4 regions of the Streptomyces sp. NPDC056503 genome follow, and region 3 is predicted to be linked to each of the others. Evidence: riboswitches for the same ligand, from Rfam matches in the RefSeq annotation. Region 3 holds a riboswitch; each other region holds the start of a gene.

Region 1 (3,483 bases), on a different contig from region 3:
GGACCCGGAGGGGGTCGCCGCCGACACCGACCGCACGACCGTCCTCGACGCGCCGGCCGCACTCGCCTACGGCCTGGTCGACGACGTCGTCGGCACGCGCCGGGCCGGCTCCGGCGCACCGGCAGCGCGGTGAGGCCGCGATGGTGCCGGAGCTTCCGCCGCTGCCCGCCCTGACGCGCGCCGAGGGGCAGTTGATCGACGCGTACCTCGAAGTCGTGGACCTCCTGGGAAAGATCAATCCATCCAGGGGATCGCATACCTATGGAGCCCTGCGGGCCGCCCAGGCGCTGGTCGGGCGGGTGGAGGCGCTGCGCGAGGCCCTGACGCTCATGCATATGCGGGGCGAGAGCGAGGTCCACGCCGAGACATTGGCCTGCGCCCTGCGGGTGTTGGACGGCGAGCGGCGGGCGGCTCGTGTCACCGTGCCCGGAGCGCGGGCGAGTTGACATTCCGTCGTGTCGTGTCGAGCCCCGGACGGCCGACACGGGACGCAGGAATCGTCCCCCGTTCGGCGTAGTCGCGAAATCGACAGGTGAAGTGTGCGAGTTGCGCAACAGGTGTACGCATTTGGCGGAATCGGGCATTCCGACGCTGGTACGAGGCTCGTCGGCCAAACCTACGACGATCACGAAACCGTCTTGTCCACCCGTATGGATCAGTCGTGAGGAGCCTCACATAACGCCGTTTCCGCTCGGTTTTCGCCCGATCCGTGGGTCAAGATCCTCGACGACGACAAGCCCCCGCCACCCAGGCGGGGCGGTCCGGGCGGACGCCGAGTCCTGCCGCCGTCCCGGACGTCTGGTCGACAGGAGTGGATCGGCAGGAGTGGAGGACCCGAGCAGTACGGGTCGACCGCGCTGTATCCCCAGCGCGGCCGTCCCTCGGGGTGAAGCCGCAGCCGCGGCCGGGCATCTTCGCCTGCCCGAACCCGACAGGTCATCCTTCACAGGCGGCTGACGAAGGGTTGCGCATGACCGCGCAGATGCATGTCCCGTCCCTGCTGTCCCGGGCCGGAGCCGTCTCGGCTCTCACCCTCGCCGCCGTCGGCGGCACGCTCCTCGCCCCGGGGGCCGCACCCGAGGCCCAGGCAGCCACCTCCCACGCGACGAAGGCACTGGGCGTCGCCGCTTCCAAGAAGGGCGCGCCCTACCGGTACGGCGCGGCGGGGCCCACCCGCTTCGACTGCTCCGGACTCACGGTCTACGCGTACAAGAAGGCGGGAAAGTCGCTGCCCCGCACCGCGCAGCAGCAGTACAACAACACCCGGCACATCTCCGCCTCCAGCCGGCAGAAGGGCGATCTGGTCTTCTTCCACTCGGGCGGCAGGGTCTACCACGTGGGGATCTACGCCGGTAGCGGCAAGATCTGGCACTCGCCCAAGACCGGCTCCTGGGTGAAGCTCGACAGGATCTGGTCCTCGAAGGTCTTCTACGGTCGCGTGCGCTGACCCACCGGCGCCTGCGGTGGTGTCCCCGGGTGCGGTGGCGCCGCCGCACCCCTCACCGCAGGCGCCCCCGTTCCTCCTCCGCCGGGCCGTGCCGGAGAACCGGTTCAGCAGGCGGGGACGGCGGCCACGGCCCAGGGCAGCGTGATCCACACGGTCTTGCCGCCCTCGGCGGTCGCCGTGACCGAGAGCCGTCCGCCGGCCTCCGCCGCGAGGACCCGGATGATCACCATGCCGCGGCCGTTGTCCTGCTGGACGGCGGCCGGCAGCCGCCGCGGGAAGCGCGGATGGCTGTCGGTGACGCCGATCCGCAGGACCTCCTCACGGTCGAGGTGGAGCTCGACCGTGAAGGTGGGCGACTGTCCGAAGGTGTGCAGCACCGCGTTGGTCGTCAGCTCCGACACCATCAGCCGGATCGAGTCCGCCGTGTCGCCGCCGTCCTCCAGACCCCAGCGGCCGAGCACCTCCGCCACGAACCTCCGCGCCGTGGCGACCGCGGCGGGATCGCTCGGCAGGGTGACGGATGCTTCCTGGTGATCTGCCATGGCGACGTCGTCCCTTTCCCGCCGGGGCCGTCGCCCCGGATCGCGCTCCGCGTCAGCCTCCCACCGATCCGGCGCGCGGGTGGGTCGTTCTCCCGAGATATGCCCCGTTCTGTCGCCCGAAGCGGTGAACTCTCGGTCTGTCGACGGTTCATGGCCGCCGCGCGGTGCTCAGCGGGCGCCGGCCGGCGCGGTCCCCGCGATCGTGGCGACCGCCCGCTCGATCTCCGCGTCCGTCAGGTCCGCGCGGGCCGTCAGCCGCAGCCGCGAGACGCCGTCGGGCACGGACGGGGGCCGGAAGCAGCCCACGGACAGCCCCCGTTCACGACAGTCGGCCGCCCACCGCAGCGCCTCCTCGGGCCCCGGCGCGCGGACCGAGACCACGGCCGCGTCGGGCCGGGCCGAGGCGAACCCGGCCTCGGTGAGCATCCGGTGCAGCGTCACGGCGACCGTCCGCGCCCGCTCGGCGAGCCCCGGGTCGGCGGCGATCAGCCGCAGGCTCGCGAGCGCCGCGCCGGTGGCGGCCGGGGCGAGCCCGGTGTCGAAGATGAAGGTGCGCGCCGCGTTGACCAGGTGCTCGATCACCCGGGCCGGACCCAGGACCGCACCGCCCTGGCTGCCCAGCGACTTGGAGAGGGTGAGGGTGGCCACCACGTCCTCGTCGCCGGCGAGCCCGGCGCCGTGAAGCGCGCCCCGGCCGCCCGCGCCGAGGACGCCGAAGCCGTGCGCGTCGTCGACGACGAGCCCGGCGCCGTGCTCGCGGCAGGCGGCGGCGAGTTCCTCCAGCGGGGCCCGGTCGCCGTCGACGGAGAAGACGGAGTCGCTGACGGCGAGCGCCCGCCGCCCCTCGTGCGCGTCGAGCGTCTTGCGTACGGCCTCGGGGTCGGCGTGCGGGACGACCGCGACCTCCGCGCGGGCGAGCCGGCAGCCGTCCACGATCGAGGCGTGGTTGGCGGCGTCGGAGACGACCAGCGCGCCCGGGCCGCCGAGCGCGGTGAGCGCGGCGAGGTTGGCGGTGTAGCCGGAGGAGAAGACCAGGGCGGCCTCGAAGCCGCAGAACGCCGCCAGTTCCGCTTCGAGCGTGGTGTGCAGCCGGGTCGTGCCGGTGACGAGCCGCGAACCGGTCGCTCCGGCTCCCCAGCGGCGGGCGGCCTCGGCGGCCGCGCCGGTGACCTCGGGGTGCCGGGTGAGGCCGAGGTAGTCGTTGCCCGCCAGGTCGAGGAGGTCCGACTCGGCCGGGCGCGGCCGCAGGGTCCTGACCAGCCCGGCCTCGGCCCGGCGGCGGGCCTCCGCCCCGGTCCAGTCGAAGGCGGTGCGGCGCGCGGGCGGGGTCGGCTGGGCCTGGGACATGCGGCGTTCCTTTTGTAGGCACCTTTTGTAGGCAGCGCACAGACCCTAACGGCAGGAGGCCGAGGTCGGGATGTGGTCATCCACACACCTCGATCGGGCCCGTTTGTTCAGATCCTCCTTGGCCGGGGGGTGTGCCGTAGGCAAGGA
Region 2 (3,483 bases), on a different contig from region 3:
CCGCACGCCCGGGAGCTCGACGTCCGGGCCCTCCACCTTGGCGTCGGCGGCGTTGCGGAAGTCGAAGATCGTGTGCAGGCCGAGGTCGGAGAGGAAGGCCGCGTCGGACTCGGTGGCGTCGGCGAGGTGGCCGCTGCGGAAGAGGGCGCCGGGCCGGACGGCGCGCCCGTCCGTGGTCGGCAGGCCGGCCACGTCCCGGAAGTTGCGGACCGCCGCGAGCTCGGGCTCGCCGGGTTCGAGGGGCTGGACCTGCGGCAGCTGCTGCGTCACGGATGCTCCTGGGGGTAGGCGTTCGCGGGGCCGGGACGGGATCGGTTCCCCCCGCAATCATCCCGTCGAGCGCGGCGCGGCGCACCCCCCTGGTCGGTAATGGGCGATCTGTCCGTATTGGAAGGTCTTGAGGTAACGCGCCCTGGTTGCGGGGGAGATGGAATTCCGTGCGTGAGCAGGGTCATAGAAGTGACGGATCGTGGCCGACCGCCCGGCCCAACCTCCCTCCCCGAAAAGGGAATCGAGGGACCGTCATCCACGGAGGGTGACCGGAATTCCGGGGCCGAAGATCGTCCCGGAATGTCCGGCGAATTCCATGGCTTGTTCGCGCCGACCCCGCTCGTCTAGCGTCGCCGTCAATCCGGTCGGACCGCCGAATCCTGCCACCGTCCGGAATTCGCACCCACCCATGCGTGGCAGGAGCGGGGGACCCAAGGAAGTACGCCGGTCCCGCGACGCAGGACGGCTCGGGGTGAAGCCGCGTGAGAAACGCGGCCGGACATCTCCAGTCCGAACCCGACAGCTCACCTCGCAGGCGCCGGAGAGGAATTCGCCATGCCCGCGAAGGGTAAGCACCGCCGCCAGAAGTCCACCCTGATCACCCGTGGCCTCGTCGCCGCCGGCACCGGTGGCGCCGTCGTCGCCCTGCCGCTGATCGGCGCCACCGGCGCCCACGCCGCCGAGCAGGCCGCCCCGGCCGCCGTCTCCGGCACCGTGGCCGTCGCCGCCGCGCAGGTCCAGGCCGCCGCCCCGGCCGCCAAGGCCGCCGCCCCGACCACGTACTCCGTGGTCGCCGGCGACTACCTGTCCAAGATCGCCGCCGACCACGACGTCGCCGGCGGCTGGGAGCGGCTCTACGCCGACAACCGCCAGGTCGTCGGCGGGAACCCCTCGCTGATCTTCCCGGGCATGAAGCTCACCCTCGGCGCCAAGAACCCCGCCAAGGCCGCCGCCGCCAAGGCCGCGCCGAAGGCCGCCGCCAAGGCCGCCCCGAAGGCCGCCGCCAAGGCCGCCCCGAAGGCCGAGGCGAAGGTCACCCAGGAGGCCCCGTCCTCCGGCGAGCAGACCCGCGCCTCCCGCTCCACCGAGCGCGCCGCGGCCCCGGCCGCCGCCGCCCAGTCCTCCTCCTCCGGCTGGGTCACCCCGGTCGCCGGCGGCGTCTCCACCTCGTACCGGACCGCCGGTGCCATGTGGTCCTCCGGCTACCACACCGGTGCCGACTTCATCGCCTCCTCCGGCACCACCGTCCGCGCCGTCGGCGCCGGCACGGTCGTCTCCGCCGGCTGGAGCGGCGCCTACGGCAACGAGGTCGTCATCCAGCACGCCGACGGCAACTACTCGCAGTACGCCCACCTCTCCTCCCTGGCCGTCTCCGCCGGCCAGTCGGTGAGCGGCGGCCAGCAGATCGGCCTCTCGGGTTCCACCGGCAACTCGACCGGCCCGCACCTGCACTTCGAGATCCGCACCTCGCCGAGCTACGGCTCGGACGTCGACCCGCTGGCCTACCTGCGCCAGCACGGCGTCTCGATCTGACCCGTCCGGCCCCGCGGCCGCACGAAGGCCCGGCACCCTGGTGCCGGGCCTTCGCCCTATTCCGGCTTGGCAAATTCTTTATCGGTGGCATATGTCACCCGCCGTCAACCCCTCCTTACGGTCGCGTAGGTCACATCCGAAAAGGAAGGATGTGCTTCCGTGGCAGACGATTCGAGAGCAACAGACGAGAACACGTTCGGGTCATTCGGGTCGTACGCGGCGATCGGTGACAGCTTCACCGAGGGCGTCGGGGACCCCGGACCCGACGGGACCTACGTCGGCTGGGCCGACCGCTTCGCGGTCCTCCTCGCCGACCAGCTGCCGGACCACGAGGGCTTCCGCTACGCCAACCTCGCGGTCCGCGGCCGCCTCCTCGACCAGATCGTGGCCGAGCAGGTGCCCCGGGCGAAGGAACTCGCCCCCGACCTGGTGACCTTCTGCGCGGGCGGCAACGACATCATCCGCCCCGGCACCGACCCCGACGACGTCGCCGAGCGCTTCGAGCGGGCGGTGAAGGACCTCACCTCCGCCGTCGGCACCGTCATGGTGACCACCGGCTTCGACACCCGTGACGTGCCCGTGCTCAAGCACCTGCGCGGGAAGATCGCCACCTACACGGCCCACGTCCGCTCCATCGCCGACCGCTACGACTGCCCGGTCCTCGACCTGTGGTCGCTGAGGTCGGTCCAGGACCGGCGCGCCTGGGACGACGACCGGCTGCACCTCTCGCCCGAGGGCCACACCAGGGTCGCGCTGCGCGCCGCCCAGGTCCTCGGCCTGCCGGTGCCGGCCGACCCGGACCAGGCGTGGCCGCCGCTGCCCGCCCGAGGTCCGCTGGAGGTCCGCCGGGACGACATCCACTGGGCGCGCGAGTACCTGGTGCCGTGGATCGGCCGACGGCTGCGCGGCGAGAGCTCCGGCGACCACGTCGAGGCCAAGCGCCCCGACCTCATGCCCCTGTAGCTCCCGGACGGCCGGCGGGGATCCGCTCCAGGACCCCGCCGGCGAAGACGTCGTACAGCGGCAGCGTCTCCAGGTGGACGTAGCCGATGTGACAGTCGCAGACGGCGAGGGGACAGGCCCGCGGCCGCAGCGCGGCGCGGTAGGAGCCGTCGTACAGGTTGCCCAGCTCGGCCCTGACGAAGTGACAGCGCCGCACCGTCCCCTCCCCGTCCACCGACACCACCGACTCGCCCGTCCGGCAGGGCAGCCCCGCCGACCGGTGCGGGTGCCGGCTGTAGCCGAAGAGCGGGTCGAGGGCCGTCCACGCCGCCGCCTCCGCGTCGGTGTAGGCGCGTCCCTCGGCGGCGTTCACCCACAGGTAGACGTGCTCCGGCAGCGCCTCCCGCAGCCGCAGCGCCTCCCCGTGGTGCTCGGGCAGCCCCACCACGCCCACGCTGAACCGCACGCCCCGGGCCGCCAGGTCGAGCGCCTTGCCGAGGAAGCGGTCGTACGGGGTCTGGCCGGGGTGGTACGTGCACCACAGGGCCAGCGACCCGAGGTCGGCCTCGTCCAGCCACGAGGTCCGGCAGCTCAGATTGGTCTGGATGGCCACCCGCTCGACGTGCGGAAGCCGCGAGAGCCCCACCATCGCCCGCCGGTACCAGGAACGGACCAGGCCCTCGCCCCACGGGGTGAAGAGGATCCGCAGCCGGTCCCCGGTCCGCTCCTCCGCCCAGC
Region 3 (3,483 bases):
GCGGGGCTGGTCCTCTTCGCGCACGGCAGCGGCAGCGGCCGGCACAGTCCGCGCAACCGCGCGGTGGCCGCCGAGCTGAACCGGGCGGGGCTCGGCACCCTCCTCTTCGACCTGCTCACGGAGGCCGAGGCGACCGACAGGTCACGGGTCTTCGACACCCCGCTGCTCGCCGAACGGCTGGGCCGTGCCGCCGCCTGGTCGGCCCGGTGGCCCGGTGCCGAGGGCCTGCCGCGCGGCTATTTCGGGGCGAGTACGGGTGCGGCCGCCGCGCTGTGGGCGGCGGCGGAACCGGACGACGACGTGGCGGCCGTGGTGTCCCGGGGCGGCAGGCCCGACCTGGCGGAGGAGCGGCTCGCCGGGGTCACGGCCCCCACGCTGCTGGTCGTCGGCGGGAGCGACGAGCTCGTCCTGGACCTCAACCGGCGGGCCGGGGCGCTGCTGCGCTGCGAGAGCCGGGTCGAGGTCGTGCCCGGCGCCGGCCACCTCTTCGAGGAGCCGGGGGCCCTGGAGGAGGTGGCGGCGCTGGCGGCGGACTGGTTCACCGGCCACTTCGGGGTGGCCGCGGGCGGCCCGGATCCGAACAGACTGGATCCGAACAGACTGGATCCGAACAGACTGGATCCGAACAGACCGGATCCGAACGGGCGGGATCAGTAGGCGCCGTTGACGTTGTCGATGGAGCCGTAGCGGTCGGCCGCGTAGTTGCAGGCCGCGGTGATGTTCGCGACGGGGTCGTACGGGTCGAGCGAGGTGCCCGGCACGTGGTAGGCCGTGAACGTCGGGTCGATGACCTGGAGCAGGCCCTTGGAGGGGGTGCCCTTCACGGCGTTGGAGTCCCAGAGGTTGACGGCGCGGGGGTTGCCGGAGGACTCGCGCATCACGTTGCGGAGGATGCCGTCGTACGAGCCGGGGATGCCGTAGCGGGCCATGACGTCGAGCGACTCGCGGATCCAGCCGTCGAGGTTGTCGGCGTACTGGGTGGCGGCGGCGGGCACGGCCTTGACGGAGGCCGGCTGGGCCTGGACCACCGGGGCCGCCGCGCGGGCGGCGGAGCGGCTCGCCCGTTCGGCGGAACCGGCCGAGGCGGGCTTGGCGGCGGGCTTGGCGTCGCTCTTGGACGCGGAGTCGGCGGAGCTCTTCCGGGCCTTCTTCTCCGGCGCGGGGGCGGCCTTCGCGGAATCCCGACGAATCGTCAGTTCAAGGCCCGGGTGAATGAGTGACGGGTTGTCACCCACGGCCGTCCTGTTGGCCTGGTAAATCGACTTCCAGCCGCCCTGAATTCCCTTTCGGTGGGCGATCAGGGAAAGCGAGTCGCCCTTCACGACGGTGTACGCGCGGGCGGCGGCGGGCGCGGCGGGGGCCTGCGCGGGCACGGCGGCCCGGACGGCCTGAGCGGTGACGGCGGCGGCCGGTGCGGCGGTGCTCGCGACGGGCTCGGCGCCGGCCGTGGCGGGCACGACCAGGGGCAGGGCGAGGGCCACGCCGCCGGTGCCGGCGAAGGCGATACCTCGGGAGACGGGGCGGCGTCGGGGGCGGCGGTGCTTGCCGTGAGCGGGCATGACGGTTTCCTCTCCGGCGCCTGCGAGGTGAGCTGTCGGGTTCGGACTGGAGCTGTCCGGCCGCGCGCACGCGGCTTCACCCCGAGCCGTTCCGGATGGCCGGACCGGCGGTGTGGTGGGTCCCCCGCTCCTGCCGTCGGGTGAAATGGGAGGTCTTTCGGACGGTGGCAGGATTCGGCGATCCGTCCGAATGGAGGTGACCGTAGGCGAGGAATACGGCGGGGAACAAGACGGGAATGCGGGTGAAAAGGAGCACCGAAGATCGAACGTGTCGAATTCAAGATCTACCGTTTCGGCGCCCCTTCCCGAATCCCTTGTGCCGCACGGCTCGTGACGGGTGGCGGGGCGTCGGCGGGGCGGGGGGAGTGAGTCGCGTCACTGGGGGCGCAATGTCCGAATAGGGCGGCTCGCTACCTTCGGGGAATTGTGCGGCGTAATGCCCTCCCTGTGTGTCGGTGAAGGGGGCGACACGCTCGGAGCATAAGTCGCAAACCAGACATCTCTCGCTAATGATGTGGGAATGTCCTCCCCCGCCCCGCTGCTGGATCCCGACGCCTTCGACCCCGACGCCCTCGACCGTGAGGCGGCCCGCCTCTACGAGAGCGCCGCCTGGGAACGGCTGCTCTCCCCTGCTCCTGCCCCCACCCCGGTGCCGGCGCCCGACCCCGGCCCCGTGCCCGCGACCGCTCCCGGCCCCGCGCCCGCGCCCGAGGCCTGGCGGAGTCTCCTCTCCGTCCCCGTGGACCGGCTGGTCGCCGACGCGCTGGGCGCGCTCGACGCGCTTCCCCCGCCCCCGCCCGCCGAGCGTCCGCTGCCCGGCCGGCTCGGGGCCGCCCTCCCGGACCGGCTGCACGTCTGGCGCAGGATCGGCCGGGCCGACGTGCGTCCCTCCGTCCACCTCGCGTACGCGCGCAGGGTGCTGACCGAGTGGGGCTGGCAGAACACCCCGTACAGGCTGCGCGACGCGCGCGGCGCCCGGTGCCTCTGCGGCGCGCTGCTCGCCGCCCACCGGCTCGGCCACGGCAGCGCGTCCACCATGAACGAGGCCGGCGCCTGGATCATGACCGAGCTGCGGTCCCGGGGGTGGCACGGGCTCATCGGCCCCTGGAACCGCGCCCCGGGGCGTACCGCCGAGGAGGCGCTCGCGCTCGTCGACGCCACGATCCGGCGCGCGGCCCTGGCCGGGAGGTGAGGGCTCTGCGGGCCGGTCAGCCGGTGACGCTCGGCGCGCCCGTCTCGATGTGGCCGGTGTAGCGGCGGGACCAGGTGCCGTCGATGTCGGCCAGGACCGTGAAGTCGTACCAGCCGTCCGCGTAGGCCACCGCGTTGAAGTAGTCCTCCCGGGACGAGCCGGCCGCGACGGTGTACGTCCACGGGCCGTCCGTGCGGTAGGCGTGGGAGCGGATGGTGAAGGAGACCGGGCCGCCGGAGGCGTTGGTCATCCGGAACCAGATCGCCGTCTTCCCGGTGCCCGGCTCGGTGGCGAAGCGCGCCGCCACCTCGATCGCCTTGCCCGCCTTGGACGCGTCGCCGATGAAGCGGCGGAGGAAGCGGTTCGGGCCCATCATCGAGATGTCGTACTTCCCCGAGCCCGAGCCGAGCCCGATGTTGAAGTAGTCCGTGGCCGTGGTGTCCGGGTCGACCGTGTACTGCCAGGCGGCCGTGTCGCGGTGCTGGTGCGGGTGGATCGAGAAGTGGGCGGCGCGGCGGGCCTGCGGGCCCTGATTGGTCATGGAGAACCAGGCGAGGATCTTGCCGGCGGCGCCGAACTCGAAGCGGTCCAGGTTGCCGTTCGGCTGGTAGGGGAGCGCCCGTGCCGGCCGGGTGCCGGGTTCCTGGGCGGGCAGCGCGTTGTTCTGCGGCGCGGGGTTCGGCAGCGGGGCGCAGGTGGACATGCCGATGACCTTCGCCGTCGACGGCAGGC
Region 4 (3,483 bases), on a different contig from region 3:
AGGCCGTACGGACCACTCTCCACAAGACCGAGAGAGGAGAACGGCTCATGGCCGAGGAAGTCTTCGACGGCTTCGATCACACGGAGTACGAGGCGGAGGTCACCGACCGGTGGGGCCGCGAGGCGTACGAGCGGGGCGACCGCTGGTGGCGTTCGCTCGGCGAGGCCGAGAGGAAGGAGTTCATGGAGACGCAGGCCGGCATCGCCCGCGACTTCGGCGCGGCGGCCGCGGCCGGGCTCGCGCCGGACAGCGACGAGGTGCAGGCCCTGGCCCGGAGGCAGTACGAGTGGCTGTCGGTCACCACCGGGCCGACGAAGGAGTACCTGATCGGGCTCGGCCGGATGTACGTGGACGACCCCAGGTTCACCAAGAACTACGACCGGCACGGCGAGGGCACCGCCGTCCTGGTCCGGGACGCCCTGACGGTGTGGGCCGAGCGGAACCTGTGAGGCCCGCGCCGCTCCGGGGCGTACGCCGGTCGGACCCCCGCCGGTCGCCGGGCGGGGGCCGGGCGGGGACCCTGGAGGGGTGTGCGGTCGCGGGACGCGGCCCCGGCCCGCACGGCCCGGCGGCGGGCCCCGACCGGTCAGGAGTACTCAGGTGGCGCACCCTCGGGGCGAGGAGCCCGGCGGCCGTATCGCCGGGTCCGGTGCGCCCCGGGGCCCCTACGGGGGCGAGACGCGGTCGCCCGTCCCCTTCGGGGCCACCCGGAGGTTCCTGCGGGCGCTGCCGCCGCTGATCATCGTCGGCGGGGTGGTCTTCGACATGCTCACCCCGGCCTCGTACACGGCGGCACCGCTCTTCTCCGCCGCCCCGCTGGTCGCCGCGCCCTTCTTCTCCCGGCTCACGACCCTGCTGACCGGGATCGCCGCGATCCTCGCGTCGATCGGGCTGCACGGGTACAACCACACGCTCTCCGACGTTCCCTCGCTCACCGAGACCCTCACCGTGGTGACCGTCTCCGCGCTGGCGATGGTGATCAACCTGGTGGTGCGGCGCAGCGGCGAGCGGCTCGCGTCGGCGCGGGTGATCGCGGAGGCGGCGCAGCGGGCGGTGCTGCCGATGCCGGCGGAGCGGATCGCGGGGCTCCAGTGCGCGGCGCGGTACGAGGCGGCGCAGGCCGACGCGTTCATCGGCGGCGACCTGTTCGCGGTGCAGGACACCCCGCACGGGGTGCGGCTCGTGGTCGGGGACGTGCGGGGCAAGGGGATGGACGCGGTGGAGGCGGTGGCCGTGGTCATCGGCGCCTTCCGGGAGGCGGCCGAGCAGGAGGCGGGCCTGGAGGGGGTGGCGGCGCGGCTCGAACGGGCCCTCACGCGGGAGGGGACCCGGCGCGAGGGGCTGGACGCCTTCGAGGGGTTCACGACGGCGGTGCTCGCCGAGATCCCGCGCGAGGGCGGGGCCGTACGGATCGTGAACCGGGGGCATCCGCCGCCGCTGCTGCTGTACGGGGACGGGCGCCTGGAGCCGGTCGAGCCGGCCGAGGCGGCGCTGCCGCTCGGCATGGGGGAGCTGTCGGTCTGGCCGGACCAGGCCGACGAGCGGCCCTACCCGCCGGGCGCGACGCTGCTGTTCTACACGGACGGGCTGTCGGAGGCGCGGGACGGGCACGGGGCCTTCTACGATCCGGCGGCCCGGCTCGCGGGGGCGGTCTTCCCCGGGCCGGAGGAGCTGCTCGACGCGCTCGTGGACGACGTGCGGCGGCACACCGGCGGCGGTTCGACGGACGACATGGCGCTGCTCGCGGTGAGCCGGCCGACGGCCGGGGCGCCGGAGCGGCGGCGGACGATGCCGGTGGTGCCGCCCGGCCGGTGAGCGGGAGGACCCACGGGGTCGGTCACGTTCCGTGCCCGAGGGGTCTCACAGAGATAACAATTGACATAACGTCAGATTCACGGGGTTGGGCGGGGTGTCACTGAAGGGGGGTCAACTCGGGCGAATCCCTGCCAATTCAATGAATGATCAAGGGGAACGGCTTGGAATCGGACCGTCGTGTCTATTAACGTTCGATAACGCAGCGCGGTCGTCCCAGCCGCCGCAAGAGGCGGCTCCGCGCGCACGCGCCGAATCCCGTAAGGGAACCGGGGAACCAACCCTTGGGGTGAATCGGGCCCCTCGCACCTCTTCCGTGCGAAGACGCCCGTAGGAGACCTTCCTGCTCCGAACCCGTCAGCTAACCCGGTAGGCGAGAAGGAAGGAAAGGAGCGCGCCTCCGTGGCGTCCAACACCCCCGTACCCGAAGCCCCCTTCGATCCCTTCGGCGCCCGGGGTGGCGTCGGAGCGGACGACCCGGACGGCTTCGCGCCGGGCGCGTACGAAACCGCCTCCTTCACCCCCGCGCCCGGAGAGTGGAACCCGACCGAGGGCTCCCTGCGCGCCGAGACCCGCTCCGGCGGCCGGCACCGGGTCGTGAAGCAGCGCTCCAACTTCGCCCGCTCCTCCACCGTCCTCGGCGTCGGCGTCATCGCCGCCGTCGGCGCGGGCGGCCTCGCCACCGCGCAGGAGAAGGCCCCCGTCGCCATCTCCCTCCCCGACCTGCCCGACCTGGGGCTGCCGGACGCCCACGACCTGCCCGGCGTCGGCGACCTCCTGCCCGGCGGCGACGAGGAGCCGACCGCCTCGGTGCGCGAGTCCGTGCCGGTCGCGGCGGGCGGCGTCGCCGCGAAGCCGCTGACCTCGGTCACGTACACCGCCCCGGCCGACACCGCCGCCGGCACCGAGGCCGAGGAGCGCACCGCCTCCACCGCCGACGCCGGCGAGGCCCTGCGCGCCCGCATCCTCCAGCAGGCCGAACAGCAGCAGCAGGCCGCCGTGGACGCCGAGAAGCTCGCCGCCGAGAAGCTGGCCGCCGAGAAGGCCGCCGCGGACGCCCAGGCCAAGGCCGACGCCGCCGCGAAGGCCGAGGCCGAGGCGAAGGCCAAGGCGGAGGCGGAGCGGCTCGCCGCCGAGAAGGCCGAGGCCGAGCGCATCGCCGCCGAGAAGGCCGAGGCCGAGCGGCTCGCCAAGCTGGCCGCCAGCTACTCGATGCCGCTCTCCTCGTACACCCTCACCTCCACCTACATGCAGTCCGGCTCGATGTGGTCCTCCGGCTACCACACGGGCCTCGACTTCGCGGCGCCCACCGGCACCCCGCTCAAGGCGGTGCACGGCGGCACGATCAAGTCGGCCGGCTGGTCCGGCTCGTACGGCTACCGGATCGTCCTGGAGCTGGAGGACGGCACCGAGGTCTGGTACTGCCACCTCTCCTCGATGACCGTCGCCGCCGGCCAGACCGTCACCACCGGCGAGACCATCGGCCGCGTCGGCGCCACCGGCAACGTCACCGGCCCCCACCTCCACATGGAGGTCCACACTCCCGACGGCTCGGGCATCGACCCGGCGGAGTGGCTGCGCTCCAAGGGCCTGTCGGTCTGATCCCCGACCCGTGAGCGTTCCGGTCGGGGTTCAGGCTCCTCGACCGGAATACGCCCGGCGGCGCAGGGG

Evidence for each region. A riboswitch is a leader RNA that binds a small molecule or an ion and turns the genes downstream of it on or off. The one in region 3 is predicted to bind cyclic di-AMP.
Region 1: it holds a riboswitch for cyclic di-AMP, as region 3 does, so the genes downstream of both, ACFQ8C_RS36300 (C40 family peptidase) here and ACFQ8C_RS03210 (transglycosylase SLT domain-containing protein) in region 3, are expected to answer to the same signal.
Region 2: it holds a riboswitch for cyclic di-AMP, as region 3 does, so the genes downstream of both, ACFQ8C_RS02735 (peptidoglycan DD-metalloendopeptidase family protein) here and ACFQ8C_RS03210 (transglycosylase SLT domain-containing protein) in region 3, are expected to answer to the same signal.
Region 4: it holds a riboswitch for cyclic di-AMP, as region 3 does, so the genes downstream of both, ACFQ8C_RS24130 (M23 family metallopeptidase) here and ACFQ8C_RS03210 (transglycosylase SLT domain-containing protein) in region 3, are expected to answer to the same signal.

Annotation. Positions count from the first base shown of each region.
Region 1 covers NZ_JBHTST010000235.1:1,195-4,677, reverse strand. Annotated here, with positions in the region: gene ACFQ8C_RS36310 (ATP-dependent Clp protease proteolytic subunit) at 1-133, shown strand, start outside; gene ACFQ8C_RS36305 (hypothetical protein) at 141-446, shown strand; cyclic di-AMP (ydaO/yuaA leader) riboswitch at 761-967, shown strand; gene ACFQ8C_RS36300 (C40 family peptidase) at 971-1,447, shown strand; gene ACFQ8C_RS36295 (ATP-binding protein) at 1,552-1,989, opposite strand; gene ACFQ8C_RS36290 (8-amino-7-oxononanoate synthase) at 2,158-3,336, opposite strand.
Region 2 covers NZ_JBHTST010000005.1:96,958-100,440, reverse strand. Annotated here, with positions in the region: gene ACFQ8C_RS02740 (tyrosine-protein phosphatase) at 1-270, opposite strand, end outside; cyclic di-AMP (ydaO/yuaA leader) riboswitch at 665-821, shown strand; gene ACFQ8C_RS02735 (peptidoglycan DD-metalloendopeptidase family protein) at 826-1,803, shown strand; gene ACFQ8C_RS02730 (SGNH/GDSL hydrolase family protein) at 1,963-2,766, shown strand; gene ACFQ8C_RS02725 (STM4011 family radical SAM protein) at 2,753-3,483, opposite strand, start outside.
Region 3 covers NZ_JBHTST010000006.1:73,936-77,418, forward strand. Annotated here, with positions in the region: gene ACFQ8C_RS03205 (phosphoribosyltransferase family protein) at 1-657, shown strand, start outside; gene ACFQ8C_RS03210 (transglycosylase SLT domain-containing protein) at 651-1,559, opposite strand; cyclic di-AMP (ydaO/yuaA leader) riboswitch at 1,564-1,749, opposite strand; gene ACFQ8C_RS03215 (hypothetical protein) at 2,080-2,751, shown strand; gene ACFQ8C_RS03220 (phosphocholine-specific phospholipase C) at 2,768-3,483, opposite strand, start outside.
Region 4 covers NZ_JBHTST010000087.1:22,198-25,680, reverse strand. Annotated here, with positions in the region: gene ACFQ8C_RS24140 (MerR family transcriptional regulator) at 1-449, shown strand, start outside; gene ACFQ8C_RS24135 (PP2C family protein-serine/threonine phosphatase) at 601-1,815, shown strand; cyclic di-AMP (ydaO/yuaA leader) riboswitch at 2,052-2,203, shown strand; gene ACFQ8C_RS24130 (M23 family metallopeptidase) at 2,215-3,414, shown strand.